DNA from 3 places in the Pelagibacterium mangrovi genome. Region 3 is predicted to be linked to each of the others. Evidence: riboswitches for the same ligand, from Rfam matches in the RefSeq annotation. Region 3 holds a riboswitch; each other region holds the start of a gene.

Region 1 (10,319 bases), on a different contig from region 3:
GGTTGCCGCGAGCGTGGCCCCGACCGCGCCGGCCAGAATGACGCGGGGGATGCGGGTTTCGATGATGATCGTCTCATAGACGTCGCGCCAGGTGACGGGGACCAATTCAAAGCCGAAGAGCCAATTGATGAGAATGCCCAGCGCTGTGGGCGCGGGGACGGAAACCGAACCGAACATCAGGCCCAGCACGGCAAGAATGGCCAGTGCAATGGCCAGAAGCCCCATGGCCAGTCCATAGGGGAGCGACGCCACCCGCTCGGTTTCGGGTGGCGCGTTGACCGCAAGAGAGCCGGCGCCCGAGGTGTCGGGCGTGGATCGCAACATGGCAAGGAGCCGGGACTGCTCCTCGCTGTCGATGGTGTCCGGCTTGCGGTCGAGCATGGGCTGCTTACTCGCCAAAGAGGTCCGGATGGAACGCTCTCGCCATGGTTTCGACGGCATCGATGGTGCTCGGGCCGGGCTGTCCGACGACCGAATCGATGAGGATGAAGTGGTCGTTGACCACGGCGGGCACGTCGGCGATGGCGGGGGTGGCCTTGAGGGTGTCGATACGGGCCTGGCCGAGCTCGGTATCGGGATCTTCAACGATCTGGCCGCTGGCCGTGCCGGAATAGAAGACCACGATATAGTCGGGTTCGCGCTCGGCGATCTGTTCCCAGCTCACCTGACCATAGCGGTTTGCGATATCGGCGAAGATGTTCTCGCCGCCCGCTGCCTCGACGGCTTGCGAGAGCAGCGTGTTGCCCAGAACGGCATTGGGTGTGGTGTCGCCGCCATTGAAGATGAAGACCGAAATGGGGTCGGTGCCTTCAAGGTCCTGTGCCACGGCGTCGAGGCGCGCGGACAACTCCCCGATCAGCGCTTCGCCGCGATCGGCGACGCCGAAGATGGATGCGACGGAGCGGATTTCCTCGAACAGTTCGGGAAAGCCGAACGGGCCGAGATTGCAGCCCTCGGTATTGAGGCGCGTCTGCATGCCAAGATCGTGCAACTGATCGCGGGTGTGGCGGGATTCGCTGAATCCGTCGGGGTAGCCGGCATAAACGAAATCGGCTTCGACCTCGATCAGTTCCTCGGTGGTGGCAACGAGGGGCGAGATGATCGGCACGCCGGCGTAGGCTTCGGCATAGGCGGGGCTGATCTCGAGGTTGGCCATGTAGGACGTGCCGGCCATCCGCTCTTCAAGCCCCAGTGCAAGCATCAGTTCGGTGGCGTTGTTGGAGAGCGTCACGGCCCGTTCGGGTGCCGCCTCATAGGTCGTGGAGACGCCGCAGTTCTCGTCGGTGTAGGGGAAGCCGGTGTCTTGGGCGGCAACCGGAACTGCGACCAGCAGGGCGAGCGTAAGCGCGCTTGCCTGGGCCAGCGGATGGCGGAGAGTATCGATCATGAAACGACCTCGATGGGTGGGGTTGTGAGAGAGGGAAGGGCCTGAAGCGCGCCGAGCGCTTCGCGGCCGAAAAGAGTGGCCATGGCATCGGCCTCCGGCTCGGGGACCTCGCCATTGCAATTGAAGATCAGGCGGATGCTGTCGATGCCGGTTTGCTGGCGGAGAGCCTCGAGCTGTTCGACGCAATCGTCGGGGCTGCCGGCGATCATCTGGTGGCTAAGAAAGACATCGCGGTCGATCGGCTTGATGGTGTCGAGAGGGCGGTTTTGGGCGATGGCGTAGCGCCTGCGGCGGTCGTAGAGCCGAGGCAGCAACGCATCGACGGCATTAAGGGCGGCGGCGCGCGAGGGCGCTATCGTCACATAGCGCGAGATGGAGAAATCGGCGGGGTAGCGCCCAGAGCGGTTGCCGGTCAATTCGTCATAGATTGCGAGCTGCCGGGCTTCGGGCGGTTCGAGGCTGAGGAGGAGGGGCAAGCCGTGATCTATCGAAAAGCCGATTGTTTCGGCGGTCGAACCGGCGGCGTAGACGGGCACGGTCTGGCCGGGAGGCAGAAGAGGACCAACGGCAAATGAGGAGCTTGGCCAAACGCTTTGTGCGGGGATCAGGGTCGGCTGGGTCCAGGCCGATGTCATGAGAGCGAAGGACTGCACGAAACGCTCACGGGTGCTGTCGGCCGATATGCCCAGAGCTTCAAGCGTTGTCGGATGCGTGCCGCGCCCGATGCCGAGATCGAACCGTCCGCCGCTCTGCCAATGGAGCTGGGCGATCTGCTCGGCCAGGAGCAGGGGGTGGTAGAGCGGAAGGACGACGATCGAGGTGCCGACGCGGATGCGTTCGGTCCGCGCGAAGATTGCGGCGGCTAGAAGTAGGGTGGACGGGTAGGGATCGGGCGGCTGCTGGAAATGGAATTCGTTGAACCAGATGCCATCATAGCCCAGAGCGTCCATTCTGGCGCAAAAATCCAGAACGGCACGGTGGTCGAGGGTTTTGGTGCCGCGTGTGAAGCCGGCGATATCAATTCTCAAGGATGGATGCTCCCCATGCCCGGCTGAACCCACGAGATGGCGTCAAACGGCGGCAGGAGGCCGCGCCGCAGAGCGCCGAGTCCGATTCTAGCGTTTAATGGAAAGATGGCGCCTGCACATTCCCGCTTTCCGGAAACGGGATGCAAGGATGCGGTGAAAAGCACACGGGAGCGGCGCGGTCATGATCTATCCCCTGCCGGAACACCTCGTCCGGCTTCATGGTATCGTGCTTGGGCAGGTCTCCTGGCTCGCGGCTCTGGCGCGTTCGCTGCCTTCCCGGACAAAGCCAGTGGCATGATTGCGAAACGCTCGCCGCTTACAGTTGCGAGGGCAGCCACGGTTTTGGCCCCTGATGGGTAATCCGCACCGTGTTCCCTTTTAATCCGCGCGCAATGGCGGAACCGAAGCGCAATGTTTCTTGCACAACGGTTCCCGCCAGACAAGATGCTCTATGGGTTCTGCTACCTCAATTGACGCAGAAGGGTTCGCGTTCGAGGCTGAGGCCGCCGCCCCAGGGGTTCCAGCGATTGACCAAGCGCCATTCGATCCTTTCGCAATCGCCGTTCCCATCCGAGGCCGCCTCGTCTTCCGAGCCGGGTTGAGGCTTTTGCTCGGGTTCTGGCTGGGGCACGGGCCGCGGACGTTCGACATCGAGCGAAAAGATCGCCGTGAAGTCTCGCTCCTCGGCGGGGGCGGCGTCGGTGGGGAACCTGCGGAAGGTGAGGGCGCCACCCTGGGCGTCGAATTGCCCGGTCCAGATCAGTTCGAACCCGCCATCGAGGGAAATAGAGAGGAGTTTCCCCTCCGGGTCGAGCTGGACCATGCCTTCGGGTGAGAGCGAACGCCAGATGCCATCGGCTTGTTCGGTGAGTATCACGGACACTTCGAAGCCGTTTTCCTCGTCTATCTCGCCCGTGGTGGTGAATTGCACGGTGCCATCGGCCAACCGGGAAAAGATCACCTCGGCGCTGCCCCAGTCGCGAAAAATGCTCGATCCGCCATCGACGGGGAACAAGTCGACGGAGAGACTTCCCGTATAGGCTTCATCGAGCGTGGCCGGAAAAGAAGTTTCCTGGGCGACAAGAGGGGCTGCCCACGGGATCGTTGCGGCGGCCAATATGACGCTTGCGCGTAATGAAATACTCATTCGCTCCTCCTCCTCCTTCCGGCCTTACTGCTTCATGCTTCAACGATTAGGACGTTTCGAGCCGGGCGAACCTTGGGCGATAGTTGCCGAAAAATGCAGCGTGGTCACCAATGGAGGTGATCAGTCATTCGAGGGGTTTTTCTGCCGGAGGGCCTTGATGGCGCCGCGATGGGTTTTGGTATCCATGCGCCGCCGCTTGGAGGCCAGCGTCGGCTTTGTGGGACGGCGCTTGCGGGGGACGATGGTGGCCGAACGGATCAGCTCGGCCAGACGGGACAGCGCGTCAGCGCGATTGAGCGGCTGGGTGCGGTGACGGTCGGCGGTGATGACGATAACGCCTTCACGCGTGGCGCGGGCGCCGGCCTTGTCGATGAGACGGGTCTTCACTGGCTCTGGAAGAGACGCCGAGGCCGGAACGTCGAACCGAAGCTGCACCGCCGTTGCGACCTTGTTGACGTTCTGGCCGCCGGGACCGGAACTGCGCACGAAACTCAATTCGATTTCGGAAAGGGGAATCGCAAGGTTTGGCGTGATTTCGAGCTGTTCGGGCATCTCGCTTGCGGTCAGTCGAGCTTGACGGCGGTGCCATAGGCGAGGATTTCCGCCGCGCCTTGCGAGATGGTCGATGTTGAGAAGCGCATTGCGATGATCGCATCGGCACCCATGGCCTGGGCGCTGGCCACCATCCGGTCGTAGGCCTGCTCGCGGGCCTCGGCCAGGAGCTTGGTGTATTCGGGGACCTCTCCGCCCACGATGTTACGCAGGCCGGCAATGATGTCGGTGCCGACGTGGCGAGCGCGGATGGTATTGCCGCGCGCGATTCCCAGGGTTTCGCCAATGGTGTGGCCGGCAAGGGTTTCGGCGGTGGTGACGATCATCGAGGCAGCTCCTATTTGTCGACGTTCTTGTCGTAATAGTCATCTTCGGCATTGCTGAGCCGCTGATAGATGACGACGACCAGCAGCCCGATGACAATCGCGATCGGGACGAGCCCGAGGACGCCGAACGGCACGGCGGCGATGATGCCGGTGACGGTCACCCCCAGCCAGAGCAGCGCAAAGACGATGACGATGGCGAGCGCTATGGCATCGAGTCGCATGGATTGGGCTCCAATCGAAGGCTGTGGAATAATCCTAGCAGCCAAGGTCACTCCGGGACAGCTTTTTAGATGGCGAAAGCTATTCGGAAATTCAAGGAGTTACGGGCCTTTCAAAGGCGTTCGGATCGGCGGTGACACGGAAAGTACATTTTCTTCACAAAAGCGGATGGGAAGCCGCTTGACTTGCACAGGGGTCCCCGTTAAACGAAGCCCACCTTGCGGGGGCCGAAGCGCTTCCGACACGCAAGGGGGTGTAGCTCAGTTGGTTAGAGCGCCGGCCTGTCACGCCGGAGGTCGCGGGTTCGAGCCCCGTCACTCCCGCCACTTTCTTCCAAAGTTTTCAGATGTTTAGGTGCTTTCCGTTGAAAGCACCTTTCGGTCGTTAGCGTCGGATATGAAAATGGGGCAGGCTGTAAAGCCTGGCCCCATTTCTGCATTCTCACAAACGTGGATGCTGAGCGGGTCAGCGCATTTCTTCGGAGATCGCCACGCCAGCAGCGCCACCGCCGGCCGCACCGAGGATGGCGCCCGGGGTTCCCGCGACCGCGCCGCCCAAGGCAGCTCCGGTCGCGCCGCCGATTGCGGCGCCAGTCAGATTTTGCTGCGTCGAGGTGCAGGCGGTGAGGGACAGGGCGCCAACGACGATCAGCGCGGTAGAGGCGAGCTTTTTCATGGATACGAATCCTCCAAGGTGTGGAAACAACGCCAGAATCTCTATGGGGCCAGCTTGTCCCAACCGTGGCGATATTTCGGCAAATGGACGCTGAGCGTGCCTTATTGTCGGAACTCCTGGAGCGTGCCGTCCTCATAGACAAGGGCACTGACGCAGGCGATTGAGGCGATATCGTCCGGATGGAGTTGTTCGAGGCGTTCAAGGACGGTGCCTGCGATAATTTCGTCATGAATATAGGGTTGGCCCGGCACGATTCCTTCGGCGCGTTCGAGGATGAATTCGGCGACCCGGTCGCCCAGCACGTCCTCGAAGCGGATCGTGCCGTCTATGAGGCGGATGCCCAGATCGCCCTGGAGCTCCAGGGTGATGGCGATGGCGCGTTCGTCGTCGGGGCCGGCGCCGTCGCGCAGCTCCCATGACTCTATCGCAAGAATATCGGAGGATTGGCCGTTGAGGCACTCGATGGCGAGAACGGCATGGGCTGGAGCGAGCCAGAGCGTTAAAGTCAAAAGTATCTGTCGCATTGCAATCTCCTGAAATGAGAAGGAAATGCGGCGAGGGACCAGTCGGTTTCATGAAAAAGCCGGGCGCGCGATGTGCCCGGCTTCTGACGTTGGGGAAAATTCTATGCGCAATAGACGCGAACGAGATTTCCGGAGGCATCAACCTCAAGATTGAGGCGGTCGGCGCGGAAATCCTGGGTGACGGCCATGCCTGGAGTGATGACGCGGATCGAGCCAGGGACTGCTATCGATTCTCCGCCTACGCGGACGTCCTGGGCGGTGCTGCCGATGACCGACTGTCCGGTTTTGCCGGAGAGCGCCTGTGCACCGCAATCGACCGGCGGCGGCATGGACGTGTCGGGCGGATTGGTCGTGCTCGAACAGCCGGCGAGGGCAAGCGCCGAGACCAAGGCGAAACCGGCCAGGGCGGATGATCTGGTTTTGATGGGGGGCATGCACGTCTCCTCTTGGTGATACTCAATCCCGGTAAACTGCAAGCGGACAACGAAAAAGGCCGGAAAACGATCCCGGCCTTGTGGCTTTGGCGAAATTGAGCCGCTTAATTGTTTAATTGTCTCGAGGGGAAACCAGCTTGCGCAGGCCACCCTTCACCCAGCGGTAAAAATGGCCGTAGCTTTCCCGCGCATCGCCTCTGAGATCCTGATAGATGCCCGAAAGCATCAGGCCGAGATCGCGCAAATTTTCCACCCACTCGGGTTCCGGCGCCGTCATGGCGGCCTGGGCGCGGCGGGCGCGCAGACGCAAAAGAAGCGAATTTTCGTTGCGGGCCATCTCAACCCCCTGTTTTATCGTTACTCAATCGTTGGCAATATAAGTGTGGCGAATGCAAGGACAATGTCCATCCTGCCAACAATGTTCCCAAAGGCGGGCGCCGTTGTGTTGCCGGACGATCACGCATATGGGTTGGCCGGGAAAATAACCGGCGAGAATCGGCCGCCGGTCAAGGGGATGGAAGGAATAATTTCGATGCATCAAGCTCTTCGGATCGCAATCGTTCTGGCCGGGGTGGTCTTTTCCATGGGACCGGCCATGGCGCAGCGAACCGATATCGTCGTAGGCTTGGTGCTCGAACCGCCCCATCTCGATCCGACATCCAATGCGGCCGCGGCCATCGACGAGGTGGTCTATGCCAATGTCTTTGAGGGGCTGACGCGGTTCGGGCCGGACGGAGACATTCTGCCGGCGCTGGCCGAGAGTTGGGACGTTTCCGAGGATGGGCTTACCTACACATTCCATCTGGCCGAGGGCGTGGCGTTTCATGATGGCAGCGCGATGACGGCCGAGGATGTCGTCTTTTCTCTCGACAGGGCGAGGGGCGATGGATCGGTCAACGCGCAGAAATTCCTGTTCGACGATATCGAAACCGTCGAGGCGGCGGACGATATGACGGTCGTCGTGACGCTGGATCGCCCCAATGGTAGCTTTCCCTTCAACATGGCGTGGGGCGATGCGGTGATCGTGGCGCCGGAAAGCGCTGAAACCAATGTGACGAACCCCGTGGGCACGGGACCGTTCCGGTTCGAGGGCTGGCGGCAAGGCGACAGCGTAACGCTGGTGCGCAACGAGGATTATTGGGGCGAGCCGGCGCTGCTGGAGCGGGCAACGTTCCGGTTCATCTCCGACCCCACTGCGGCGTTCGCGGCGATGATGGCCGAGGACGTTGATGCGTTTTCGGTGTTTCCGGCTCCCGAAACCTTGAGTCAGCTGGAGGTTGATCCGCGTTTCGAAGTGGTGGTGGGGACGACCGAGGGTGAGACGATTTTGGCGATGAACAATCGCCGCGAGCCGCTCGACGACGTTTTGGTGCGTGAGGCGATTGCGCATGCCATCGACCGGCAGGCAGTGATCGATGGGGCGATGTTCGGATATGGAACGCCGATCGGGACGCATTTCGCGCCGCATCATCCGGCCTATGTCGATCTGACGGAGTTGTCGGCCTATGATCCGGAGCGTTCACGGGAGCTTCTGGCCGAAGCGGGCGTGGAAGGGGTGCGGCTGTCGCTCGCTCTACCGCCCCCGGTGTATGCCCGGCGCGGCGGGGAGATCATCGCGGCGCAGTTGCGCGAGGTCGGCATTGAGACGGACATCGTCAATGTCGAATGGGCGCAATGGCTCGAACAGGTGTTCGGGAACGGGGATTTCGACCTGACGGTCATCTCGCATACCGAGCCGATGGATATCGAGATTTACGGGCGCGAGGACTATTATTTCGGCTATGGCGCGCCGGAGTTTCAAGCCCTGTGGGACGAACTCAGCCGCACGACAGACACCGAAGCCCGCAATGGCTTGCTGGGCGATCTGCAGCGCAACATCGCTGAGAATTTCGTCAACGCCTACATCTTCCAGCTCGCCAAGGCGGGGGTGGAGCGCGTGGAACTCGAGGGGATGTGGGTGAACGCCCCGACGCAGGCGACCGATCTGACCAAGGTGTATTGGGCACAGTGATGCGGCGAGGACGAGCGATGCGATGCTGAGCTTCGTCCTGCGCCGCGCGATTTCGCTGGCGGTCAGCCTCGTGGTCGCCAGCGTGGTTATTTTCTTCGTCCTCGAGGTGCTGCCGGGCGATCCGGCCAGGTTCATGCTCGGGCTCAACGCTTCGCCCGAAGCGCTTGCGGCGCTGCGGAGCCAATTAGGGCTCGACGTGCCGCTTCCCGTGCGGTTCTGGGACTGGATCGGGGGCATGGCGCGGGGCGATTTCGGGATCAGCTACACATATCGGGTGCCGGTGGCCGAATTAATCGGCGCGCGGCTGTGGGTGTCGCTGCCGCTGGCCATCTACGCGCTGGGGCTGGCGGTGCTGATCGGTATTCCGTTGGGCGCATTGGCGGCGAGCAAACGCAACACGCCTGTCGATTTCGGGGCGATGGGGCTGGCGCAGATCGGCATCGCGCTGCCCAATTTCTGGTTCGCCATGTTGCTGGTGCTGCTGTTCTCGGTGACGCTGCGCTGGTTTTCGTCCGGGGGATTTCCCGGATGGGACGATCCGGGGGCGGCGCTGGCGGCGCTGACTCTTCCGGCCGTCGCTCTGGCCTTGCCGCAGGCGGCGATCCTGGCGCGGGTGATGCGGTCGAGCCTGCTCGATACGCTTGATGAGGACTATGTGCGCACGGCGCGCGCCAAGGGGCTTTCACGGACACAGGCGCTGTGGCGCCACGCGTTCCGCAACGCGCTGATCCCGGTGCTGACCATCATGGGGCTGCAGTTCTCGTTTCTTCTGGCGGGCGCGATCATCATCGAGAACGTTTTCTACCTACCGGGTCTGGGGCGGCTGGCGTTTCAGGCGATTTCGGCGCGGGATCTGATCGTTGTGCGCTCGGTGGTGATGATCCTGGTCTTTGCAGTGATCCTGGTCACCTTCCTCGTCGATATCGGCTACGCGGCGATCGACCCGCGCCTGCGGAAGGGTGGGCGATGAGGCGGGCGGGGCTCAACCTTTGGATCGGCGCGGCGCTGACCGGATTGCTGGCCGCGACGGCGCTGGTCTCATTGTTCTGGACGCCATTCGATGTGACGCAGATTTCGGTTAGCGCGCGGTTGCAGGCACCGGGCGGCGAACATTGGCTGGGCACCGATCACTTCGGGCGCGATATCTTCTCGATGGTTCTGGTGGGCGCGCGGACGTCGATTGCCGTTGCGCTGGTCGCGGTCGGGCTGGGGATGGCGGCTGGCGTGCCGCTGGGGCTGGTCGCCGCTGCGCGGTCGGGCGGCTGGATCGACGATATGATCATGCGCGGCAACGATCTGGTGTTCGCTTTTCCGGCGCTGATCATCGCCATCCTGATCACGGCGGTGTTCGGGCCGGGGGCGATCAATGCGATAATCGCGATCGGAATTTTCAACATTCCGGTGTTCGCACGGCTGACGCGGGGGGCGGCGCTGTCGATCTGGCAGCGCGAATTCATCATGGCAGCGCGGCTGGCGGGCAAGGGCAGGGCGCTGATTTCGCTCGAACACATACTGCCCAATATCGGCAACATGCTGGTCGTGCAGGCGACGATCCAGTTCTCGCTCGGAATTCTGGCGGAGGCGGGACTGGCTTATGTAGGGCTGGGCGCCCAGCCGCCGCTGCCGAGCTGGGGGAGGATGCTGGCCGAAGCGCAGACGATGATCGCGCTGGCGCCGCATGTGGCGCTGGTGCCGGGGCTGGCCATCGTCTTTTCGGTGCTGGGGCTGAACCTTCTGGGAGATGGGCTACGGGACCTTTTCGACCCGCGTTTGCGTGGGAGGGCGGCATGAGCCTTCTCAAGATCGAGGGGTTGAGTCTTGCGATTGGCGAAGCACCCATTCTCGATGGGGTGTCGCTGGAGATCGGGGCGGGTAAAGTGCTGGGGCTGGTCGGCGAATCCGGATCGGGAAAATCGCTTACGGCGTTGTCGGTCATGGGACTTTTGCCTGCTGGAGCCGTGCGGACGGGTCGGGTCATGCTCGAGGGGCGCGATCTGGTGGCCGCCGGCGAGGGCG
Region 2 (10,319 bases), on a different contig from region 3:
AAAGGCCGGCGAGGACAGCGGCGATGCCGCCCAGGGCGGCATAGAGCGCCATCTGTTCGGGGGTCTTGGCCAGCCTGCGGGCGGCGGTGGCGGGGATGATCAGCATGGCGGTGATGAGCAGGACGCCCAGGATCTTCATGGCGATGGCGATGAGGCCGGCCAGCAGCACCATGAAGATCAAACGCGTGCGCTCGGGGTTGAGGCCCTCGGCCTGGGCGATTTCCTCGGAAACGGTGCCGGCCAGCATGGGGCGCCAGAGCCAGGCGAGAACGCCGAGCACCACGATGCCCCCGCCATAGATCAGCGCCAGGTCGGTCACCGAGACGGCGAGGATATCGCCGAAGAGCAGCCCCATGAGATCGATGCGGACATTGGGCATCAGCGAGACCAGCACCAGTCCCAGTGCCAGGGTGGAATGGCTGAGAAGACCCAGAAGGGAATCGGCGGACAGTGTGCCCCGGCGCTGCAGGAACCCCAAAAGCAGCGCGATGAGCACGGCGATGACGAAGACCCCGGCGATGGGGGAAAAGGAAAAAAACAGCGCCAGGGCGACGCCGAGGATGGCCGAATGAGCCATGGTGTCCCCGAAATAGGCCATGCGCCGCCAGACGATGAAGCTGCCGAGCGGGCCGGTGATCGCCGCAAGGCCGATGCCAGCCAGGAGCGCGCGGGTGAAAAAGCTCTCAAGCATGACCTTGCCCCTTCCCGTCGTGATCGCAATGGGGGCCGTGGGCGTGGTGGTCGAAATGGAGATGGCCCGAGGCGTCGCGCACGCTGCCGTCGGGGAGGTGCGCGTGATCGTGCTCGTGACGGTAGATGGCCAGCGTTTCGGCGGCGTGGGGGCCGAACAGCGCGGCATATTCCCCGCTTGCGGCGACGATATCGGGGGTGCCTTGGCAGCAGACATGGCCGTTGAGGCAGATTACCGTATCGGTGCGGGCCATGACCACATGCAGATCGTGGGAGATCAGCAACACGCCGCAGCCGGTCTCGTCGCGGATGGTGCCGATGAGGTCGTAAAGCGCGATCTCGCCGGAAAAATCCACGCCCTGCACCGGCTCGTCGAGGACGAGAAGGTCGGGCCTGCCGATGATGGCGCGGGCGATCAGGGCGCGCTGGAATTCGCCGCCCGAAAGCGAATGGATCTGCGCCTGGGCGAGATGGGAAATGCCCACGGTGTCCAGCGCGGTGGCGATTTCGGCCCTTGTGTGCCGCTTGGTCAATCCCATCAGCCGCTCGACGGTCATCGGCAGCGAACGATCCATGGCGATCTTTTGCGGCACATAGCCGACCGAAAGCTTGGGCGCGCGCCAGACGGTACCCTCGTCGGGTTTCAGGATGCCCAGCGCGGTCTTGACCGTTGTCGATTTGCCCGAGCCATTGGGACCGATCAGCGTCACGATCTCGCCGCGCGCGATGGACATGTCGACGCCGCGCACCAGCCAGCGGCCGTCGCGGTTGACGCCGATGCCCTGGACCCTGACGATATCGTCGCGGTGTGGCGCCACGGAATTTTTCATGCTTGGTTCAGCCCTTGTCGGCCGCGGGTTTCGAGGAAAAAGCGGGCAACCACTTTCCCCCGATGCGCGTTTAGCGGATTGACAGCGATGTAAACGTTATAGCATTACATTGCCGTGTAATGTCATAACATAGTTGCCCGGAGCCGTTCCGACAATGCCCAATAAAGCCCTCGCGCTCATCGTGCCCGCCGCTTTTGCCCTTCTCGCCGCCAACCCGGCGCTTGCCGCCCCCAATGTTCTCGCCAGTCTCAAACCCATCCACTCGCTGGTGGCCGGGGTGATGGAGGGGGTGGGCGAGCCCAACCTCCTGGTCGAAGGCGCCGCCTCCGAGCATGGCTATGCCATGCGCCCCTCCGATGCCGCCAAGGTCGAAGCCGCCGAAGTGATCTTCTGGGTCGGGCCGCAGATGGAAACCTATATGACCTCGATTCTCGATACGCTGGGCGGGGACGCGACCATCGTGCCGCTGATCGGTGTCGAGGGGATAGAACTGCTCCCGCTGCGCGAGGGCGGGCTGTTCGAGCCCCATTCGCATGGGGATGAGGATGGGCACGATCACGATCATGATCATGCCGACGCCCATATCTGGCTTTCGCCCGACAATGCGCGCCTGATGGTGGCCGCGATCGCCGATGCGCTGATCGCCGCCGATCCGGACAATCAAGAGGCCTATAATGCCAATGGGCAGCGCCTGGTCGCCGAGCTCGATGCCCTGAGCGCGCGGGTGGACGCACAGCTCGCGCCCGTGCGCGGCAAATCCTTCTTCGTCTTCCACGACGCCTATCATTCCTTCGAGCACAGCTTCGATATCGAGGCGACCGGCAGCTTTACCGTCAATCCCGAGATTGCGCCGGGGGCCGGGCGGCTGTCCGAAATCCGCGATGTGGTGAGCGAGGCCGATGCCGTGTGTCTTTTCGCCGAGCCGCAGTTTTCGCCCCAGGTCGTCGAGAGCGTCGCCGCGGGGACGGGCGCGCGGCTGGGCACGCTCGATCCGCTGGGCGCCGATATCGCGGATGGACCCGGGCTTTATTTCACGCTGATCGAAAACCTTGCGACCAGCCTCACCGATTGCCTTGCCGACTGAGACAAAGCCGGTTTGCCTGCCGGACCCGGTTGGCCGGGCATAGGGACGGGAGCGTGCGGTGATGCTCCCGTCCCGCCTGATCTTTTCCACACGGCTGTGGTGCGAGCCTTTTTCGGGTTTCGATCCGTCAGCAATTGTTACGTTATATCGTATAATGAAAGGAAGACGAGATGCGTTCAAATTCTCTGCGCGCCATGCTGCTGGCCGGCCTGGCCCTGCCCGGATCGGTCTTGGCCAATGAGGTGACCCTCTATCGCGCGTTTGTCGCCGACCAAGCGGAATCCACCGTCAGCGTCATCGATCTGGAGGCCGGCGAAGTGGCTCAAACCTTCACGCTCCAGGGGCCCGCGCGGCTCTATGGGACCGCGAGCGGCCAAACCGTCTTTGCCGTACAGGGCGACAACGACATCGTCCAGGCGATCTCGACCGGGATCGCCATCGACGATCACGGTGACCACGGGGATATCGAAATCAGCGAACCCGAACTCATCGATGGAGCGGTCGAGGGTGACTATCCGGTCCATTTCGTCGAGCATCACGGACAGATTGCGCTGTTCTTCGACAATGAAGGAGTGGCGAAAATTGTCGGAGAAGCGGGGTTCGGCACCGATGAGCCGCGCATCGTTTCCGCAGGCGTGCCCCATCACGGGGTTGCGGCGGCCTATGGCGATTACGTGCTGATCACCGAGCCGCATCCCGAGGACCCATCCGAACTGCCGGTCGGGGTCAATGTGCTCGACGGAAACGACAACAGGGTCGGAGAAACCTATCAGTGCCAGGGGCTGCACGGGGAGGCCAGCTCGGGCAATCTGCTCGCCATCGCCTGCGAGACGGGCCTGCTGCTGGTGACCGACAGCGCGCAGGGCCCCCAGGTGAGCCATCTGCCCTATGGAGACGAGTTGCCCGAGGGCAAGGTTTCGACGCTGCTGGGCGGGGTGGGCATCCAATATTTCCTCGGCAATTTCGGCGCCGACCGGGTGGTTTTGATCGACCCGGCCGAGGAAAGTTTCGATCTGGTCGATTTGCCGACGCGGCGCGTGCATTTCGCGCTCGATAATGTGCGGCCGCAATGGGCCTATATCTTCACCGAGGACGGCAATCTGCACCGGCTCAATACGCTTTCGGGCGAGATCGCCGATACGCTCGCGCTCACCGAACCCTATTCCATGGACGGCCATTGGGCCGATCCGCGTCCGCGCATCGCTGTGGCGGGGGACGAGATTCTGGTGACTGACCCCAGGGAAAGCATCATCCACCGCATTGATGCCGAAGCGTTCGAAGCCGTCGGCGAGATCGCCGTACCCGGCTTGCCCTATGAAGTCGTCGTGGCGGGCGGTTCGGGCGCCGTGCACTGACTTTGGAAGGGGCCGTCTTCGGGCGGCCCCTACCTGATCGGTCCCTTGAAGATGAAGAACGCACCGAGCGCGATGAAGCTGAAGCCTACTATGTGATTGAGGGTGAATTTTTCGCCCAGATAGAAGATGGCGAACAGCGCGAAGACCGAAAGCGAGATCACTTCCTGGATGGTCTTGAGCTCGGCGGCCGAATAGAGGCCATAGCCGATGCGGTTGGCCGGCACGGCGAGCCAATATTCGAAAAACGCAATGCCCCAGCTCACCAGCACCACCACCCAGAGCGCGGCGCCGGGAAATTTGAGGTGCCCATACCAGGCGAAGGTCATGAAGACGTTCGATGCGACCAGCAGCAGGATGGGCGCGACAAGGGCGACGAGCGAGGGGGTGGCGGCGATGGCGGATGGCATCAATAAAGCTCACGCAAAAGCCCGCCACGATCGGCGGGCCGGATGGCGATATCCAATGCGCTTGGACGGAGGAAAATCAAGCGCAATCTTCAGCGGTGTGAAACCTAGACTTCACCGCGGATATGGCGCCTGACCGTGTCGCGATAGAACCCCGAGAGTTGCGCGTGCACCTGGGAGGAAAGCTCTGCCATGTCGCTGGCTTCCGCGTTGACCCCGATCTGTTCGGGCCGTGAGACGCCGGTGATGACGGTGGAGACGGCATCGTGGTCCAGAATCCAGCGCAGGGCGAAAAGGCTCATGCGCTGGCCCTCGGGCACGAAGCCGCGCAGTTGATCGGCGAGTTCGACGCCCTTTTCGAACGGAATGCCGCCAAAGGTTTCGCCCACCGAGAAGGCTTGTCCTTCGCGGTTGTAGCTGCGGTGGTCGCTGGGTGAGAATTCGGTTTGGGCGCTGTATTTGCCCGACAGGAGCCCCGAAGCGAGCGGCAGGCGGACGATGATGCCGACATCCTTGTCCCTGGCCTTCTCGAGCAGGCCATCGGCGGCATCCTGGCGGAAGATGTTGAAAATGATCTGGAGGGTGGAGAGCCCTTCCTGCTCGAGGCAGATTTCGGCTTCGGCGATGGTTTCCACGCTCGCCCCCCAATTCCTGATCAGCCCTTCGGCCTGGATCTCGTTCATCCAGGTGAAAATCTCGCCCGCTTCGAGCACCTCACGCGGGACGCAATGGAGCTGGGCGAGATCGATGGTTTCGACCAGCAGCCGGCGCGCCGATTCTTCGAGACTGTCCTTGATGCCGCCCTTTGTATATTTGTCCGGATAGAGCGAAGCCGAGCGGCCGACCTTGGTGGCGACGACAAGGTCTTCGGGCTTGCCGTAGAAGGTGCCGATGCGGTGCTCGGACAGCCCGTTGCCATAAACGTCGGCGGTGTCCCAGAAATTGACGCCCAGGCGGGCGGCGTTGGCAAGGATCGTGGAGGCTTCGGTGTCTTCCATGGGGCCGAAATCGCCGCCCAATTGCCAGCAGCCCAGCCCGATTTCCGACACCCACAGACCCGTCTTGCCCAACCGCCGCATCTTCATGGTCGTCGTCTCTCCCCGTTTGCCTGTTTGATAGGCGCGCCCGCCCGGCGATGCAATTGACTCGAACTTGGTGGGCGTGTCAGAGGTTAAACCGTGTTGGTTCCCCTTTCGTTGCAAGAGAGTCGGATGGGGAAGCAAAAGGGAACACGGTGCGGACGACCCTTGACGGGGCCAATGCCGTGGCTGCCCCCGCAACTGTAAGTCGCGATGGACGATCTCCGCAACGCCACTGGCCATAAGGCCGGGAAGGGGAGTTCGTCCGATCGAGCGGCGAGCCAGGAGACCTGCCAGCACATCCGGACGAGGCTTTCCCAAAGGGAGCCTCGGGCATCACTCATTTTCCGCGTCGGGTGGACGCGTTGCGAGGCAAAAATTATGACTGACACCAAGATTCCGACCACCGTTATCACGGGGTTCCTGGGCGCCGGAAAGACCACGCTGGTGCGTCACCTTTTGGCCCACGCCAAGGGCAAGCGTATCGCGCTGATCATCAATGAATTCGGCGACATCGGGGTGGACAAGGACGTGCTCGCCGGGTGCGGCGACGAGACGTGCCGCGAGGAGGACATGATCGAACTGGCCAATGGCTGCATCTGCTGCACCGTGGCCGACGATTTCATCCCCACCATGAAGGCCATCCTGGCCCGGCCCGACCGGCCCGACCATATCGTCATCGAAACTTCGGGCCTCGCTTTGCCCCAGCCGCTGATCCGTGCCTTCAATTGGCCCGAGATCAAGGCGGAAGTGACCATCGACGGCATCGTGACGGTGGCCGACGCGGCGGCGCTCGCCGAGGGGCGGTTCGCGGCCAATGAAGCGGCGGTGGACGCGCAGCGGCGCAGCGACGAGATGCTTGATCACGATACCCCCCTGGGCGAATTGTTCGAGGATCAATTGGTCGCCGCCGACATGATCGTGCTCAACAAGACCGATCTGGTGGACGAGCGCGCGCTCGAGGCCGTGGAGGCCGAACTGCGCGGGCATATGCGCAAGGGCACGGCGATCGTGCGCGCCGCCAACGGGCATGTGGATGCGCTGGCGCTGCTCGGGCTCGGCATCGGCTCGGAAGACGATTTGTCCGGGCGCGAAAGTCATCACGAGATGGACCCTGGCGGAGAAGGCCATGAGCACGACGATTTCGATTCCTTTTCGGTGACCTTGCCGTCGGGGCTGGGACGCGATCAGCTTTTGAGCGCCATTGCCGACACCATCGCCACCCATGACGTTCTGCGCCTGAAAGGCTTTGCCGCCATTCCCGGCGCGCGGGCCCGGCTGGCGATCCAGGCGGTGGGGCCGCGGGTCAATGCCTATTTCGACAGGGATTGGCGCGAGGGCGAGGAGAAGGTGACGCGGCTCGTGGTGATCGGGGAAAGCCCGCTGGCCCGCGACGCCATCGAAGCGCGTTTGAAAAAGGTCGCCGAGGCGGCGTAAAGCGCCATGCACCTTCTTGCCGCACAAGCCGGAGCCCTCCAGCAGGAGGGCGAGGCCATCGACCTCGCCCAGACGCCGGGGCGGTTCGTATTCGCCTCCTCGGCCGACAGCGAACTGGCCATGCTCGCCGCCGCCGCCGACCGGGCGGGGGAGGAGGGCCTGCGGCTGGCCAATCTAATGCGGCTGACGCACAATTTTTCCGTGGATCTCTGGTGCGAGAATACGCTGGCCGAGGCCGGGTTGATCGTTATCCGGCTGATCGGCGGGGCGGGCTATTGGGCCTATGGGTGCGACGAGATCGAGCTTTTGGCGCGGCAAAAGGGCATCGCGCTGGCGTTTTTGCCCGGCGATACGGTGGCTGACCCTGTGCTGCTGGCCCGCTCGACGGTGGCCGAGGCCGATTGGCATGCGCTGCATCGGCTGTTTGTGGCCGGCGGGGTGGACAATGCCGATGCGATTCTGGCGGCATTTCGGGCGCTGGCGGATGGTGGGGCGGTGCCGGTGGAGCCCACGACGTTTCCGGCGTTCGGGTTTTGGGATCGGGAGAAGGGCATTGTCGGGGGGTTCGATCCCGTGGCGCCCCCCTCATCCGCCCCCTCGGGGGACCTTCTCCCGCAAGGGGAGAAGGGTGAGGTCCACGCAGACTCTGGGGCTGCGGAGGAGGCGCAGCATCGGGCGCGGGCGCAATCGTCCGATTGTGTCCCCATCCTCTTTTACCGCGCCGTGCTCGAAGGCGCAGGGACGGCGACGGTGGAGGCGTTGATCGCGGGGTTGGAGCGCAAGGGCCTCGTTCCGGTTCCCATAGTCATCTCGTCGCTCAAATCGCGCGATTGCGCCGGGTTCGTGCGCGAGGCGCTGGGGGCGTTGCAGCCGGCGGCGATTTTCAATCTGACGGGGTTCGCGCTGGGAGTGGGGGAGCTCGAAGACGGGAAAAATCCCTTCGCGCTGACCGATGCTCCGGTGATCCAGCTGGTGCAGGGCTCGCGGCCGCCGGTGATGTGGGAGGCCGATCCGCGCGGGCTGACGGGCAAGGACCTCGCCATGCAGGTGGTACTGCCCGAGATCGACGGGCGGATCGGGGCGTTGATCGTGGGGCACAAGGCGGAGGCTGTGTGGCATGAGAGGACGCAATGTCCGCTGACTTCGTTTGCGCCCGAGCCGGAGGGGGTGGTCCGGGCGGTGGAGTTGGCGGCGGGTTATGCGCGGTTGCGAGGGAAGTCCGCTGGGGAGCGCAAGGTGGGGATGGTGCTCGCCAATTATCCGCTGCGCGATGGGCGGCTGGCCAATGGCGTGGGGTATGACGCGCCGCAATCGAGCGTCGAGATTTTGCGGGTGATGGCGGCGGCCGGGTATTGGATCGATGCTCCGGCGGGGGCGCTTGGGGCGGGCTCAGCGCACCCCTCATCCGTCTCACCCTTCGGGCGATCCACCTACTCCCACCAGGGGAGAAGGGGCGCTGAGGTGGGGGGGGGCGATCCGCTCGCCTCAGGCACCGCGCTCATCGAATACCTCCAGACCGGGCCGACCAATGCGCGACCCCAGCATGGCGCCTCCGATGCGGTGATGCCGCTCGAGCGCTACAGGCAATTCTTCGCCGCACTCCATCCCTGCATCGTCGAGGACGTACCGGCCCGGTGGGGGGCGCCGGAGGATGATCCGTTCGTGCGCGGGGGGGCGTTCCATCTGCCGGTCAAGATCTTCGGCAATGTGGCGGTGCTGCTGCAGCCGGCGCGGGCCTATGATGTGGCGGAGGAGGAGAGCTTCCACGATCCCAACCTGGTGCCGCCGCACGCCTATATCGCCGCCTATCTGTGGCTCAGGCACGAATTCGGGATGGACGCGCTGATCCACAATGGCAAGCACGGCAATCTCGAATGGCTGCCGGGCAAGGCGACGGCGCTCGATTCGGAAAGCTATCCTTCGGTGCTCTGGGGACAGGTGCCCCATCTTTATCCCTTCATCGTCAACGATCCGGGCGAGGGCACGCAGGCCAAGCGGCGTACGGGCGCGACGATCATCGACCATCTGGTGCCGCCGCTGACCAGGGCGGAAACCTATGGACCGCTGAAAGACCTCGAAGCGCTGCTCGATGAATATTATGCGGCGATGGGGATGGATCAGCGCCGGCTCGATGGGCTCAAGCGCCGCATTCTCGATTTTTCCCGCGATGCGCGGCTCGATCTGGATGTGGCGCTGCCCGAGGACGAGACGGCGGCGCTCAACCAGATCGACAATTTCCTGTGTGAACTCAAGGAATCCCAGATCCGCGACGGCCTGCACGTCTTCGGGCAGTCGCCCAAAGGCGATTTCGAGCGCGATCTGCTGGTGGCCTTCGCCCGCGTGTCGCGCGGGGAGGGCAAGGGCGGCGATGCCTCGCTGATCCGCGCGCTGGCCGACGATTTGAAACTGGGCGCCGACCCGCTCGATCTCGATATGGCAGCGGCGTGGACCGGACCGAAACCCGATGCGCTGGATCGAGGCGGAGTGTGGCGCAACGGTGGCGATACCATCGAACGGCTCGAAGCGCTGGCGGCGGAACTGGTGACTGGGCGGGCTCCCCAGCCCGATTGGGCGGCGACGCGGGCGGTGCTCGACACGATCGAGACGGTGATCCGGCCGCGCGTCGCTGCCTCGGGGCCAAGTGAAATCAAGGCGCTGCTCGACGGGCTGGACGGGAAATTCGTGGCGCCGGGGCCCTCGGGAGCGCCGACGCGGGGGCGGATCGATACGCTGCCGACCGGGCGCAATTTCTATTCCGTCGACAACCGCGCCATCCCCACCCAGACCGCCTGGGCCCTCGGGCAGAAGGCGGCGGATAATCTTTTGAAGCGCCATTTCCAGGATCACGGCGCCTATCCGCAAGCCATCGCCATGAGCGTCTGGGGCACCGCCAATATGCGCACCGGGGGCGACGACATCGCCCAGGCGCTGGCGCTGATCGGCGCGCGGCCGGTGTGGCAGGGGGCATCGCTGACCATTTCGGGCTATGAGATCATCCCGCTGGCCAAGCTCGGGCGGCCGCGCGTCGATGTGACCTTGCGCATCTCCGGATTGTTCCGCGACGCCTTCCCGGCCCAGATCGCCCTGTTCGACAAGGCGGTGCGGGCCATCGGGGCGCTGGACGAGCCGGTCGAGGACAACCCAATAGCCCAACGCATGCGGAGCGATGCGCTGGCCATGATGGGCGAAGGAGCAAGCGAGGCCGAGGCAGCGCTGCGGGCCGGGCACCGGATTTTCGGCGCGGCGCCGGGAGCGTATGGCGCCGGGGTCGGCAAGCTGGTCGAGAGCGGCGGATGGCGGGAGCGGGCGGAACTGGCCGAGGCGGTGCTGGTCTCGGGGCAATATGCGTATGGAGCTCATGTGGAGGGGATCGCGGAAAAGGGACTGTTTTCCGACCGACTCCGGACTGCCGAGGCGGTGGTGCAAACCCAGGACAACAC
Region 3 (10,319 bases):
TCAACCCTCACAAGGTTTTCGCCATCGCCATGGGACTTGCTTTCATCGTGATCGCGATCGCCGCGTTCTTTATGGGTGCGCGTTCCAATTTCGATCCGTCACAGGGGCCGGCGCGGCTGCTGTTCGCGTTCGAGGCTGTGGTGATCGGCGGGCTGGGTAGCCTTTGGGGCACCCTGGCAGGAGGGATCATCCTGGGCGTGTCGCAGGCCATCGGGGCGGCGATCCATCCCCAGTACCAGATCCTCTTCGGGCACATCGTTTTCTTGTTGATCATTTTGTTCAGGCCGCGCGGTCTGTTCCCCAAACAATAGGGTGCGCGGGCACGCCATGAGTTCACAATCAGATACTACAAAAGAGGTTCACGCCAAGGACGCGCTCGGTACGGCCAAGGGCAATTACCGCGTCGTCGTGGATACGAAAGTGTCGAAAATCGGCATGATCGTCATGGGCCTTGTGGTGCTGGCCCTGTTCGCCGCACCCGGTTTCGTCGACCGCGCGCTGCTTCAGGATTTGATCCTGATCCTTATGCTGATCGGGCTGGCGCAGTGCTGGAACCTTATGGCCGGCTATGCGGGCCTGATCTCGGTGGGGCAGCAGGCCTTTGTGGGCGTGGGCGCCTACGGCATGTTCTATGTCGTGATCATGATGGGGGCCGATCCGCTGGTTTCGGTGCTGATCTCGGCGGTGTTCGTGGCGTTGCTGTCCATTCCGGTGGGGCTGGTGGTGTTCCGATTGCAGGGCGCCTATTTCGCGGTGGTCACCTGGGTGGTGGCCGAAGTGTTCCGGCTGATCGCCGCAATTTGGCCGGCGCTGGGCGGGGGCACCGGCACGGCGCTGCCGCGCGCGGCGACTTCGGAGATGATCGGGCTCGATTTCGCCGCGGAATTGTTCGGGGTTCGCTCCGCGGCGGCGCGCGAGATCGTCATCTATTGGGGGGCGCTGGCGGTTGTCGTGATGATCGTGATCGTCGCCTATATCATGCTGCGCTCGCGGCTGGGGCTGGCGCTCTCGGCCATCAAGGATGGCGAGATCGCCGCCGAAAGCGTGGGGATCGATATCAACCGCACAAAGTTTCTGATCTATGTGTTCGCCGCGTTCGGGGCGGGGCTGATCGGGGCGCTGTATTTCCTGCAGCAGGCGCGCGTCTCGCCCGATGCGGCGTTCTCGCTGATGGACTGGACGGCCTATGTGATCTTCATCGTCGTCATCGGCGGGCTGGGGACCATCGAGGGGCCGATCATCGGGGCCATCGTCTTCATCCTGCTGCGCTCGTGGTTTTCGGCGTTCGGGCCCTGGTATCTGATGTTTTTGGGGCTGGTCGCCATCGTCATGATGCTGTTCGCGCCCAAGGGGCTGTGGGGCATGTTCTCCTCGGCCACCAATATCCACCTGTTTCCAACGCGCAAGCGGCTCGAACATACCGACGAGGAATAGAGCCTACACGACTCCATGATGCCAGTGCTCTCGAAAAATCGTTGATTATCAACGACTTGCGAGAGGGCTGGCATTCGCTTGTTTCGTGCAGAATTTCGCAACGGATCATGCAGGTCCCAGCCAGCGTCCGCGCTTAGATTTTCTCATGGACGGGGGAACGCCAAGCCTTCCCCACCGATCCGCTCGAGAGCCGCCCGTTCCTGTGACTGGCGGACGGTTTGGGAAGAGACAATCGCGAAGACGTCCGGCGATGGTCCGGTACAGAAAAGGTATACTATGCGCGACGAACATAAGCTCGTGAAGGGCATCCACCACGTCACATCGTGCGTGGGCGGTGCTCAGGAGGACATCGATTTCCTGACGCAGGTCGTGGGCCAGCGGATGATCAAGCAGACCGTTCTGTTTGACGGCCAGGTTCCGATCTATCACCTCTATTACGCCAATGCGGATGCCGAAATCGGCACCGTGATGACCACTTTTCCGTATCGCCAGGACGGCCGCAAGGGCCGCAGGGGCACCGGCCAGGTTGCCGTGACCGCCTATAGCGTGGGAGAGGACAGCCTAGATTTCTGGGCGCAGCACCTCGAACGCCATGGCGTGAAGCATTCGGGCGTCAAGCGCCTGTTCGGCAAGGACCGGATCTATTTCGAAGATCCCGTGGGGCTGGGCTACGAAGTTGTCGGCGACAATCGCGACACCCGCAAGGGCTGGACGACCAGCGAAATCTCGGAAGCCAATTCGGTCAAGGGCTTCAACAACGTCGTGATGTCGGTACGCGAAGTCCCCTCGATGCACGCCTATCTGGTCGATGCGCTGGGCTTTGAAAAGACCGGGCAGGAGGAGAACTACCACCAGTATGAAATCAACGGTGGCGGGCCGTGCAAGACGGTGATCCTGCGCGAGGACGCCGATACGCCCCAGGGATCGTGGACGTTCGGTGAAGGCACCGTGCACCACGTCGCGTTCCAGGTCGAAAACGACGACACCCAGAAGCAGCTCAAGGATTGGCTGGAAGGCCTTGGCTACACCGACTCCTCCGAGCAGAAGGACCGCAACTACTTCCACTCGGTCTATTGCCGGTCGCCCGGGGGCGTGCTCACCGAATTTGCCACCTGCGATATCGGGTTTGCCACCGACGAGCCGATCGAGGAGCTGGGCAAGAGCCTGATGCTGCCGCCCTGGTTCGAGGATCGCCGGGCCGAGATCGTGGCTCCGCTGGAGCCGATCAAGGTCCCGCAGTAAGGGGCGATTTCAAAGGCACGGATTTCGGTCCGTGCCTTTTTTCTTTCGAGTCGTGGGGCGGGCGAAAACTGGAACTGGCTGTGCAAGTTTTATACAGAAAACTGGAACAGAATGTGCAGGTTTTGCGCCGGCGCTTGCGGCACACTGCCTTTATCGATCGCTGACCGGCGAGGCCGAAACGGGCGTTAAGTCCCGGGCCCCGTTTTGGTTTCAGCCTTCGCATGGAGGAGAGACAATCATGGCACACATCGATTTCGACTGCCCTCGATGGCTGCTTGCGCGTTGCTAGCCAAGCTGACATTGTGTGCGCGTTACGGTTTCGATCCGCATGACGAACGCGGATCGGATTAAAAGGGAACACGGTACGGACGACCCAATCGGGGCCAAATCCGTGGCTGCCCTCGCAACTGTAACCGGCGAGCCTGTCGCCAAACTGCCACTGGCCCCATGGGGCTGGGAAGGCGGCGGCGGGCATTTGAGCCGGGAGCCAGTAGACCTGCCGCAACAACACGACCTTTGAGCCGAGCGAGGTGTCTCGGCGGGAGTATTGTTTGATGACCATCCGCTCGCCGCAGTGGCCCGTTACGCCTGTCCGTCCCGTTCCGGGAGCCGACGGGCTGCAACCGGACGCCGTTCTCTTTGCCATCTCGCAGGCCAATCTGAGTGCCGGGCGCTTCAAGGCCATGGCGGCGCGGCTGGAGGCGGCGATTGCCGTGCCCTCGGTGCTGGTGCGGCTGGAGGGAGCCTCCGAGAGCCTGCCCGACGCGCTCGATAGCCTTGTCGCGCAAGGGCATCGGCGCATCCTGATCCAGCCGATCGGGCTGCCGTTCGCCGAATCCATGCGCGCCTGGCTGCCGGGCGCGGTGGGGCACTGGCTGGAGAAAACCGACAGGGCCGATCTGGACGTTGCGATCGGGCGGGAAGTGCTCGAAACCAGCGATGTGCTCGAGCGCATGGCGATTGCGGCGCTCGACAATATCGAGACGGCCCAACCCGCGACGACGGCCAAGACCAGTCTGGGCAAGCCGGGCTGGGAAACGCCGCCCGATTTTTCTCACCATATCCTGGTTTGCACCGGGCCGCGCTGCCACTACCGCGATGCGGCATCGCTGGTGGTGGCGTTGAAATCGGAAATCAGCCGACAGGGTGCATCGGGCAAATGCCTCACGACGCGCACCGGTTGCATGTTTCCCTGCAACAAGGGGCCGATGGTCGCCGTCTATCCGCGTGGCGAATGGTATCGGCTGCCCGATAGCGAAGCGGTGGAGGGGTTCGTGCGCTCGGTGATCGTCGAGGAGACGACGCTGCCCGAGCATCTGTTTTTTTCGGCCTCGGCCAAACCAGCGATCGCATAGGGAGGGCACCAGATGTCGACTTTGACGGCGCCAATGCCGGCGCGTGTCCGGCCCAGCCGCGTGGTGATCAGCTTTTCAGTGTTCATCGCGCTGGTCGTGCTGGGCTTTCTGATCCTGCTTGCGCGCGGGACGGTGTTTATCCCGATCAGCGAGGTGACGCAGATTTTGCTCGGCGGCGAAGGAAGCCGGGACATTCACCGCGTCATCGTGATGGATGCGCGGCTGCCCAAGGCCATTACCGCGATATTTGCCGGCGCGGCGCTGGGTGTGGGCGGAGCGCTGATGCAGACGCTGTTCCGCAATCCGCTGGCCGATCCCTTCGTTCTGGGCGTGAGTTCGGGCGCGGTGCTGGGAGCGGCCATCGTTATTTTGGGGACGTCGACCACCGGCTGGCTGTCGGGACTGACCATCGTGCGCCAGCTCGGGGTGACGGGGGCGTCGGTCGCGGGGGCGGGGCTGGTGCTGGTGCTTGCACTGGCCTTCGCGCGCCGGGTGGGAAACCCGACCACCGTGCTGATCGTGGGGGTGATGTTCGGGTTCCTTTCGGGCGCCTTGGTCGACGTGCTGGTCTATTACGCCGATCCCGAGCGGTTGCAGGGGCTTGCCTCGTTCACGCGCGGTACGGTGCGCGACGTGAGCTGGCATGACCTGCAGGTCGTGGCTCCAGCCTGCATTATCGTCATTCTCGCCTCGCTGATCCTCGCCAAGCCGATGAACATTTTGCTGCTGGGCGAAAATTACGCCGCAACCATGGGGATCAAGGTGCGGCCCATTCAGTTCGCCGCGCTCGCCATCGTCGCGGTGCTGGCCGGGGTTGTGACGGCCTATTGCGGGGCGATCGGGTTTGTTGGGCTGGCGGCACCGCATCTGGTGCGGGGTATCTTGCGCGATTCCAACCATTTCGTGGTGCTGCCCGGATCGGCTTTGGTCGGGGCGCTGCTTGTGCTGCTGGCCGAGTATGTGGCGGGGGGCAATGGGCTGACTACTGTTTCGCTGCCGCTCAATTCGGTCACCGCCTTTGTCGGTGCGCCGGTGGTGCTGTGGGTGCTGCTGCGAAGACGCCGCGAAGCGGGGCAGGTGCCGTCATGAACGCTCTGTCCGAATTTCGTGCCGATCATCAGGCGAGGCGGCCGGTGATCGAGGCCCATAATCTGACCGTTGGGTATCGCGGCGCGCGGGGGCGGCCCGCCAACGTTCTCACCGATATCCGAGCGACCTTGCGGCAGGGACAGTTCGCGTTTCTGCTCGGGCCGAACGGGGCGGGGAAATCCACATTGCTGCGAAGCCTCGTGGGTAGCCAGCGGCCGCTTGGCGGGCGCGTCATGCTCGACGGAGAGAACCTTGCCCGCATGTCGGCCCGCGAACGGGCGCAGCGGCTGAGCGTGGTTTTGACCGACCGGGTCGATGTCGGGCTGATGTCGGTGCGCGCGCTTGTGGCGCTGGGCCGGGCGCCGCATGTTGGCTGGTTTGCCACGATGGATCAGGACGACCGCGAGACCGTCGAATGGGCGCTCGACGCGGCGGGGGCACGGATGCTGGCCGACCGGCAGGTGATCGAACTCTCGGATGGCGAACGCCAGCGCGTGATGATCGCCAGGGCTCTGGCGCAGCGGCCCTCGATTTTGGTGCTCGATGAGCCGACGGCCTTTCTGGACCTGACGCGGCGGGTGGAGCTGACGGCGTTGCTCCGGCGATTGGTCGATGAAACCGGGCTGGCGATCCTGATGTCGACGCACGACCTCGAACTGGCGCTGCGCACCGCCGACCAGATCTGGCTGGTGCATGGGGATGGCACGTTCGAGACCGGGTGCCCTGAAGACCTCGCTCATAACGGGTCTATCGCCCGCGCTTATGCCGGGCGGGGGATTTCGTTCGACCATCAGGTGGGCACTTTCATCGTCACGGCCGATGAGGGCGGGCCGCGGGTGGCGGTGTCGGGGGCAGGGGTGTCTTCCCATTGGGCGGCTCGGGCCGTCGAGCGCGCCGGCTGCGTGCCGGTGGGGAAAGAGGCGCGCGCGCATCACAGCCTGTCCGTCGAGACGCTGGCGGACAAGGGCGTGGCCTGGCGGCTGGATGCCGATGGCAAGATTTGTGGGGGCAATGATTTCGAGAGCCTTGTCGCCCATTTGCGGGTGCTGGCCGAGAGATCGGCAAGATAAAATCGAGGGAGTTCTATCGATGCAGAAATGGACATGGGCGCTCGCCGCATTGGCGGCGCTGACGGGAGCGCCGCACGCCATCGCTCAAGACGGGGCTGGCGAGGCCGCTTGCGTGGAGGATTTCGATCCGGCGGCCGATTATTTCGCCGACAAGGTCACCGCCGAACATTCCCAATTCTGGGAAGCGTCCTATCACGGCAATTACAAGGTGCTGACGGTCGCCGACACCGAGGACTCCTCGGAGGGTAGCCTCACCTATGTGCTCGTGCAGTGCGGCACGCCCGCGCCCGAGCTGACGGGCGATCTCGAAGGGGCCTTGCTGGTCGAAGTGCCCATCGAAAGGTCAATCGTAACCCATCGGAATGCTTTGGCCATGATCGACGAGATCGGGCAGGTGCCCTCGATCGTGGGACTGACCCGGAACTATCTCGGGTTTGCCCAAAGCGATGCCTGGTATTCCGATATCGTCGCTGCGGCGGGCGATCCTTTGGATGTGGGATCGGAATCCGAACTCGATTTCGAGACGACGCTGGCGCTGGAGCCTGACGTGATCTTCATGGCTGGATATGGACCCGGCTATAATGAAGTGACCACGGTGAGCGAGCGGGGTTTGCCGGCGATCATGGTGTCCAACCGGACCGAGCCCACCCCGCTCGGTTCGTCCGAATGGCTCAAATTTGTTGCCGCGTTCTATAATGAAGAAGCGCAGGCCAACGCCATCTTCGAGACGATCAGCGCCGATTATACGGCCATCGCGGAAGAGGTCGCCGGGGGGCTCGATGATTACGAGATCGGCTATGCCTGCCTTGGCGAGGAGGGCGGCTGCGGTTTCATGTTTGCCCATGGCGATAATTCGCTCAACGGACAGATTCTCCAGCTCATGGGCGTGCGCAATCCCTTCGCCGAGGGAAACGACCGGCCGAACGGCATGGATTTCGACTATGAGGCCGCGCTGGGTCGCGTGCAGGACACCGATTTTTTCATCGTCTATTACGTGGCCTCGCCCCAGGCGTTGGCGAGCGATCCGCGTTACCAGAACGTGCCGGCGCTGGCTTCGGGGAACTACATCATCTCGACAGTCGACAATTACAACCAATGCAACGCGGTGACCTATGTGCGCGTCGATCAGCTGATCCGCGACTATGCGATCGGACTGCTGCCCGAGATGTTTCCGGGCGAAGAGGGCGTTTGCTTTCAAGCACCGGCGGAGTGAGGGACTGGAACCGAATTTGAGAGGGAAAACAATATGAAACACGGATTCAGATTGACTGCGATCATGGGCGCGGCGCTGCTCCTGGGGACCCCATTTTCCGTTTCGGCACAGGAGGGCGCAGAGGCCAGCTGCGTCGAGGCGTTCGAAGCGGGCACCGATTATTTCCCCGACAAGGTCGAGCCGCGCCATTCGAGCTTCTGGTCGATCGCCTATCACGACAATTACAAGGTGCTGACCGTACCCAATTCGGAATTTCCCGACAGGCCCGACCTCACCTATGTGCTGGTGCAGTGCGGGACGCCGGCGCCCGAGCTGACGGGCGAACTTGACGGCGCGCTGGTGGTGGACGTTCCGGTCGACCGGACGATGATTACCCACAATAATGGGCTGGCGATGCTCGACGAGATCGGTGCGCTCGGCACGATCGTCGGGGTTTCCAACGGCATGCTCAATTCGGCGGGCAGCGATCACTGGTTCGGACGGGTGCTCGATGTGGCGAACGATCCGCAGAATCTGGGGTCGAGCGGCATCGACTTCGAAACCGCGCTGGGGCTGGAAGCCGATATCCTGATCATGGCGGGATACGGGCCGGGCTACACCGAAGTGGCCGATGAACGCGAACGCGGGCTGCCGGCCATCATGGTGTCGAACCGCATCGAGCCCACGCCGCTGGGGTCTTCGGAATGGCTCAAATTCCTTTCGGCGTTCTACAATCTCGAAGGGCACGCCAATGAGCATTTCGATGCGATCGAGGCGCGCTATCAGGAAGTGGTGGATACCGTTGCAGGGCAGTTGCCGTCCGATTTCAGCGCGGCTTACGCCTGCATCGGCGAGCAGCGGGGCTGCACCTTTATGTATGCGCATGGCGCCAGCTCGCTCAACGGCCAGATACTGGAGACGCTCGGGGTTGATAACCCCTTTGCCGAAGGCAATGAAGCGGGCAACGGGATGACCTTCGATTTCGAGACCTCGCTGGGGCGGGCCGTCGATACCGATTTTTTCATCATCTATTACGAAAAGGCGGTGAACACCGAAACCATCGCCACCGACACCCGCTATCAGAGCTTCCCGGCGCTGGCCGAGGGCAATTATCTCACCGGGACCGACGACAATTACGCCGAATGCGGGGCCACGAACTATGTGCATGTCGACCGGCTAATCCGCGACTACGCGATCGGGATGTTGCCCGATCTGTTCGCGGGCGAAAATGGTGTGTGCTTTACGCGGCCATAGCTGGCGGTATTCAACAAAAAGGGCCCGGAAACCGGACCCTTTTTATGTCGGTGAAGCCGTTGAAAGGCTTATTGCGCGCCTGCCTCGCGGGCGGCGGCGACGTCTTCGACGGTGATGCCGCCGAATTCATTGTCCCAGCCGTTGCGAATATAGGTGCCGATGGCGGCGATCTCTTCGTCGTCGTAGCGTTCGCCGAATGCCGGCATTGCGTTACGGCCGAACAGCAGCGTCTCGATCACGAAACCGGCGTCGGCCAGATGCTCGTTGGCGACAAAGGCCGGGCCCATGCTGCCTTCGCCGGCGGGGCCGTGGCAGGCCTGGCACATGGCGTACTGGCCCTGGCCGGCGGTGAGCAGCGCTTCATCGACCGGAATGGGTTCGGCGGCTTCCACAGGCGCAGCCTCAGGAGCCGGAGCCTCGGCTACGGCCACGTCTTCTTCGGTTGGGGTGGACCAATCATGGGTGAAGATAAAGAGGGTGCCGAAGACCAGCACCGTGAAGCCGACGAGCGCGCCGATGTGTTTCAATGTAAATCTCCGTGAGGTAGGCATATATCGAGTTTCACGCAGCGTGATAGGACGGGAATAATTGTCAGGGAAGACCTCATCCCGGGCAGAATGTCGCACCCTGCTGGGGGAGAAGGCCGGCGTTGAGGCGGAAATGGGTCGCGCGTTTCAAGCTTGGGCTTGATCCTTTCACCGCCTGACCTCTAGGCTATGGTTTGATTGTTGCGCGTGGTTTGGGTTGCATGGACATAGCGAACAGCTCTGCCGAAACGGCAAGCCGGCCGGTTGCGGCGATCGATCGGAATGCAGAGGAAACGGCCGAGCTGGTGCGCCTGGCCCAGGCGGGTGATGTCGCCGCTTTCGAGCGCCTCGTGGCCCGGCAGTACGGTTTTATTTTCAAGACGGCGTTTCGCTGGCTTGGGCATCGCAGCGATGCCGAGGACGTGACGCAAACCGTATGCATGCGTCTTGCCACGGCCTTGAAGAGCTTCGATTGGAGGGCCAGCTTTACAAGTTGGCTGTATCGGATCACGCTCAATGCGGTTTACGACCTCAAGCGTTCGAGCCAGAGGCGCCAGCGTCTGGCCTCGGAAATCTCGCTCGGGGCGACCGAAGAGAGCAGACCGACCCAGGAAGACGAGCTCGCCTTGAGCGAACTTTGGCAGGTGGTGCGCCAATTGCCCGAAAAGCAGCGGGATGCCGTGCTGCTGGTTTACGCCGAACACATGAGCCACGCGGAAGCGGCGGAGGTGATGGGGTGCAAGGATGTGACCGTGGCCTGGCATATCCACAACGCGCGCAAGGCTCTCAAGGATAGATTATGACAGGCATGGACAAGGACCCATTCGAGCGCCTGTCGCAGATTGCGACGCCAGAGCCCGACCCCGCGAAAATCGACGCGGTCGCGGCAATGAGCGCGCGTGCCTTTTCCGCCGAGCTGGCGCGAGCGCCCGAAAGCCGGAAGGGTGGGGGCGGATTTGCCGGATGGATCAGGAGCACCAATTGGCTGATGCCGGCCTCGGCCATGGCCTTCGCCGCTTTGGCTGCGGTCGTCGTTGTTCCGTTGATGGGGCGGCCCGATCTTTTGCCATCGATGCAGGAGCCTGCACCGGCGCCGGCTTCGGTTCCCTCCGAGACTGCGCTGTCGCGCGAGCCGGCGGCGGTTGCTGACGCCGAA

The links. Region 3 has a riboswitch for cobalamin ahead of V4T21_RS07765 ((2Fe-2S) ferredoxin domain-containing protein). Riboswitches for the same ligand answer to the same signal wherever they lie in the genome.
Region 1: another riboswitch for cobalamin. It lies ahead of V4T21_RS05415 (LLM class flavin-dependent oxidoreductase); the one in region 3 lies ahead of V4T21_RS07765 ((2Fe-2S) ferredoxin domain-containing protein).
Region 2: another riboswitch for cobalamin. It lies ahead of cobW (cobalamin biosynthesis protein CobW); the one in region 3 lies ahead of V4T21_RS07765 ((2Fe-2S) ferredoxin domain-containing protein).

Annotation. Positions count from the first base shown of each region.
Region 1 covers NZ_JBAFXA010000003.1:59,597-69,915, forward strand. The annotation lists gene V4T21_RS05405 (FecCD family ABC transporter permease) at 1-381, opposite strand, end outside; gene V4T21_RS05410 (ABC transporter substrate-binding protein) at 389-1,387, opposite strand; gene V4T21_RS05415 (LLM class flavin-dependent oxidoreductase) at 1,384-2,415, opposite strand; cobalamin riboswitch at 2,632-2,836, opposite strand; gene V4T21_RS05420 (hypothetical protein) at 2,882-3,562, opposite strand; gene arfB (alternative ribosome rescue aminoacyl-tRNA hydrolase ArfB) at 3,683-4,114, opposite strand; gene V4T21_RS05430 (YbjQ family protein) at 4,126-4,440, opposite strand; gene V4T21_RS05435 (hypothetical protein) at 4,452-4,661, opposite strand; tRNA gene V4T21_RS05440 (tRNA-Asp) at 4,909-4,985, shown strand; gene V4T21_RS05445 (YMGG-like glycine zipper-containing protein) at 5,125-5,334, opposite strand; gene V4T21_RS05450 (hypothetical protein) at 5,436-5,858, opposite strand; gene V4T21_RS05455 (I78 family peptidase inhibitor) at 5,960-6,292, opposite strand; gene V4T21_RS05460 (hypothetical protein) at 6,405-6,629, opposite strand; gene V4T21_RS05465 (ABC transporter substrate-binding protein) at 6,825-8,303, shown strand; gene V4T21_RS05470 (ABC transporter permease) at 8,326-9,273, shown strand; gene V4T21_RS05475 (ABC transporter permease) at 9,270-10,094, shown strand; gene V4T21_RS05480 (ABC transporter ATP-binding protein) at 10,091-10,319, shown strand, end outside.
Region 2 covers NZ_JBAFXA010000012.1:38,996-49,314, forward strand. The annotation lists gene V4T21_RS18230 (iron chelate uptake ABC transporter family permease subunit) at 1-691, opposite strand, end outside; gene V4T21_RS18235 (ATP-binding cassette domain-containing protein) at 684-1,520, opposite strand; gene znuA (zinc ABC transporter substrate-binding protein ZnuA) at 1,675-2,604, shown strand; gene aztD (zinc metallochaperone AztD) at 2,775-3,959, shown strand; gene V4T21_RS18250 (DMT family protein) at 3,989-4,366, opposite strand; gene V4T21_RS18255 (aldo/keto reductase) at 4,471-5,448, opposite strand; cobalamin riboswitch at 5,529-5,754, shown strand; gene cobW (cobalamin biosynthesis protein CobW) at 5,824-6,879, shown strand; gene cobN (cobaltochelatase subunit CobN) at 6,886-10,319, shown strand, end outside.
Region 3 covers NZ_JBAFXA010000004.1:30,269-40,587, reverse strand. The annotation lists gene V4T21_RS07780 (branched-chain amino acid ABC transporter permease) at 1-311, shown strand, start outside; gene V4T21_RS07775 (branched-chain amino acid ABC transporter permease) at 436-1,434, shown strand; gene V4T21_RS07770 (ring-cleaving dioxygenase) at 1,711-2,676, shown strand; cobalamin riboswitch at 2,974-3,194, shown strand; gene V4T21_RS07765 ((2Fe-2S) ferredoxin domain-containing protein) at 3,231-4,031, shown strand; gene V4T21_RS07760 (FecCD family ABC transporter permease) at 4,044-5,120, shown strand; gene V4T21_RS07755 (ABC transporter ATP-binding protein) at 5,117-6,190, shown strand; gene V4T21_RS07750 (ABC transporter substrate-binding protein) at 6,210-7,403, shown strand; gene V4T21_RS07745 (ABC transporter substrate-binding protein) at 7,437-8,636, shown strand; gene V4T21_RS07740 (c-type cytochrome) at 8,705-9,163, opposite strand; gene V4T21_RS07735 (RNA polymerase sigma factor) at 9,385-9,966, shown strand; gene V4T21_RS07730 (hypothetical protein) at 9,972-10,319, shown strand, end outside.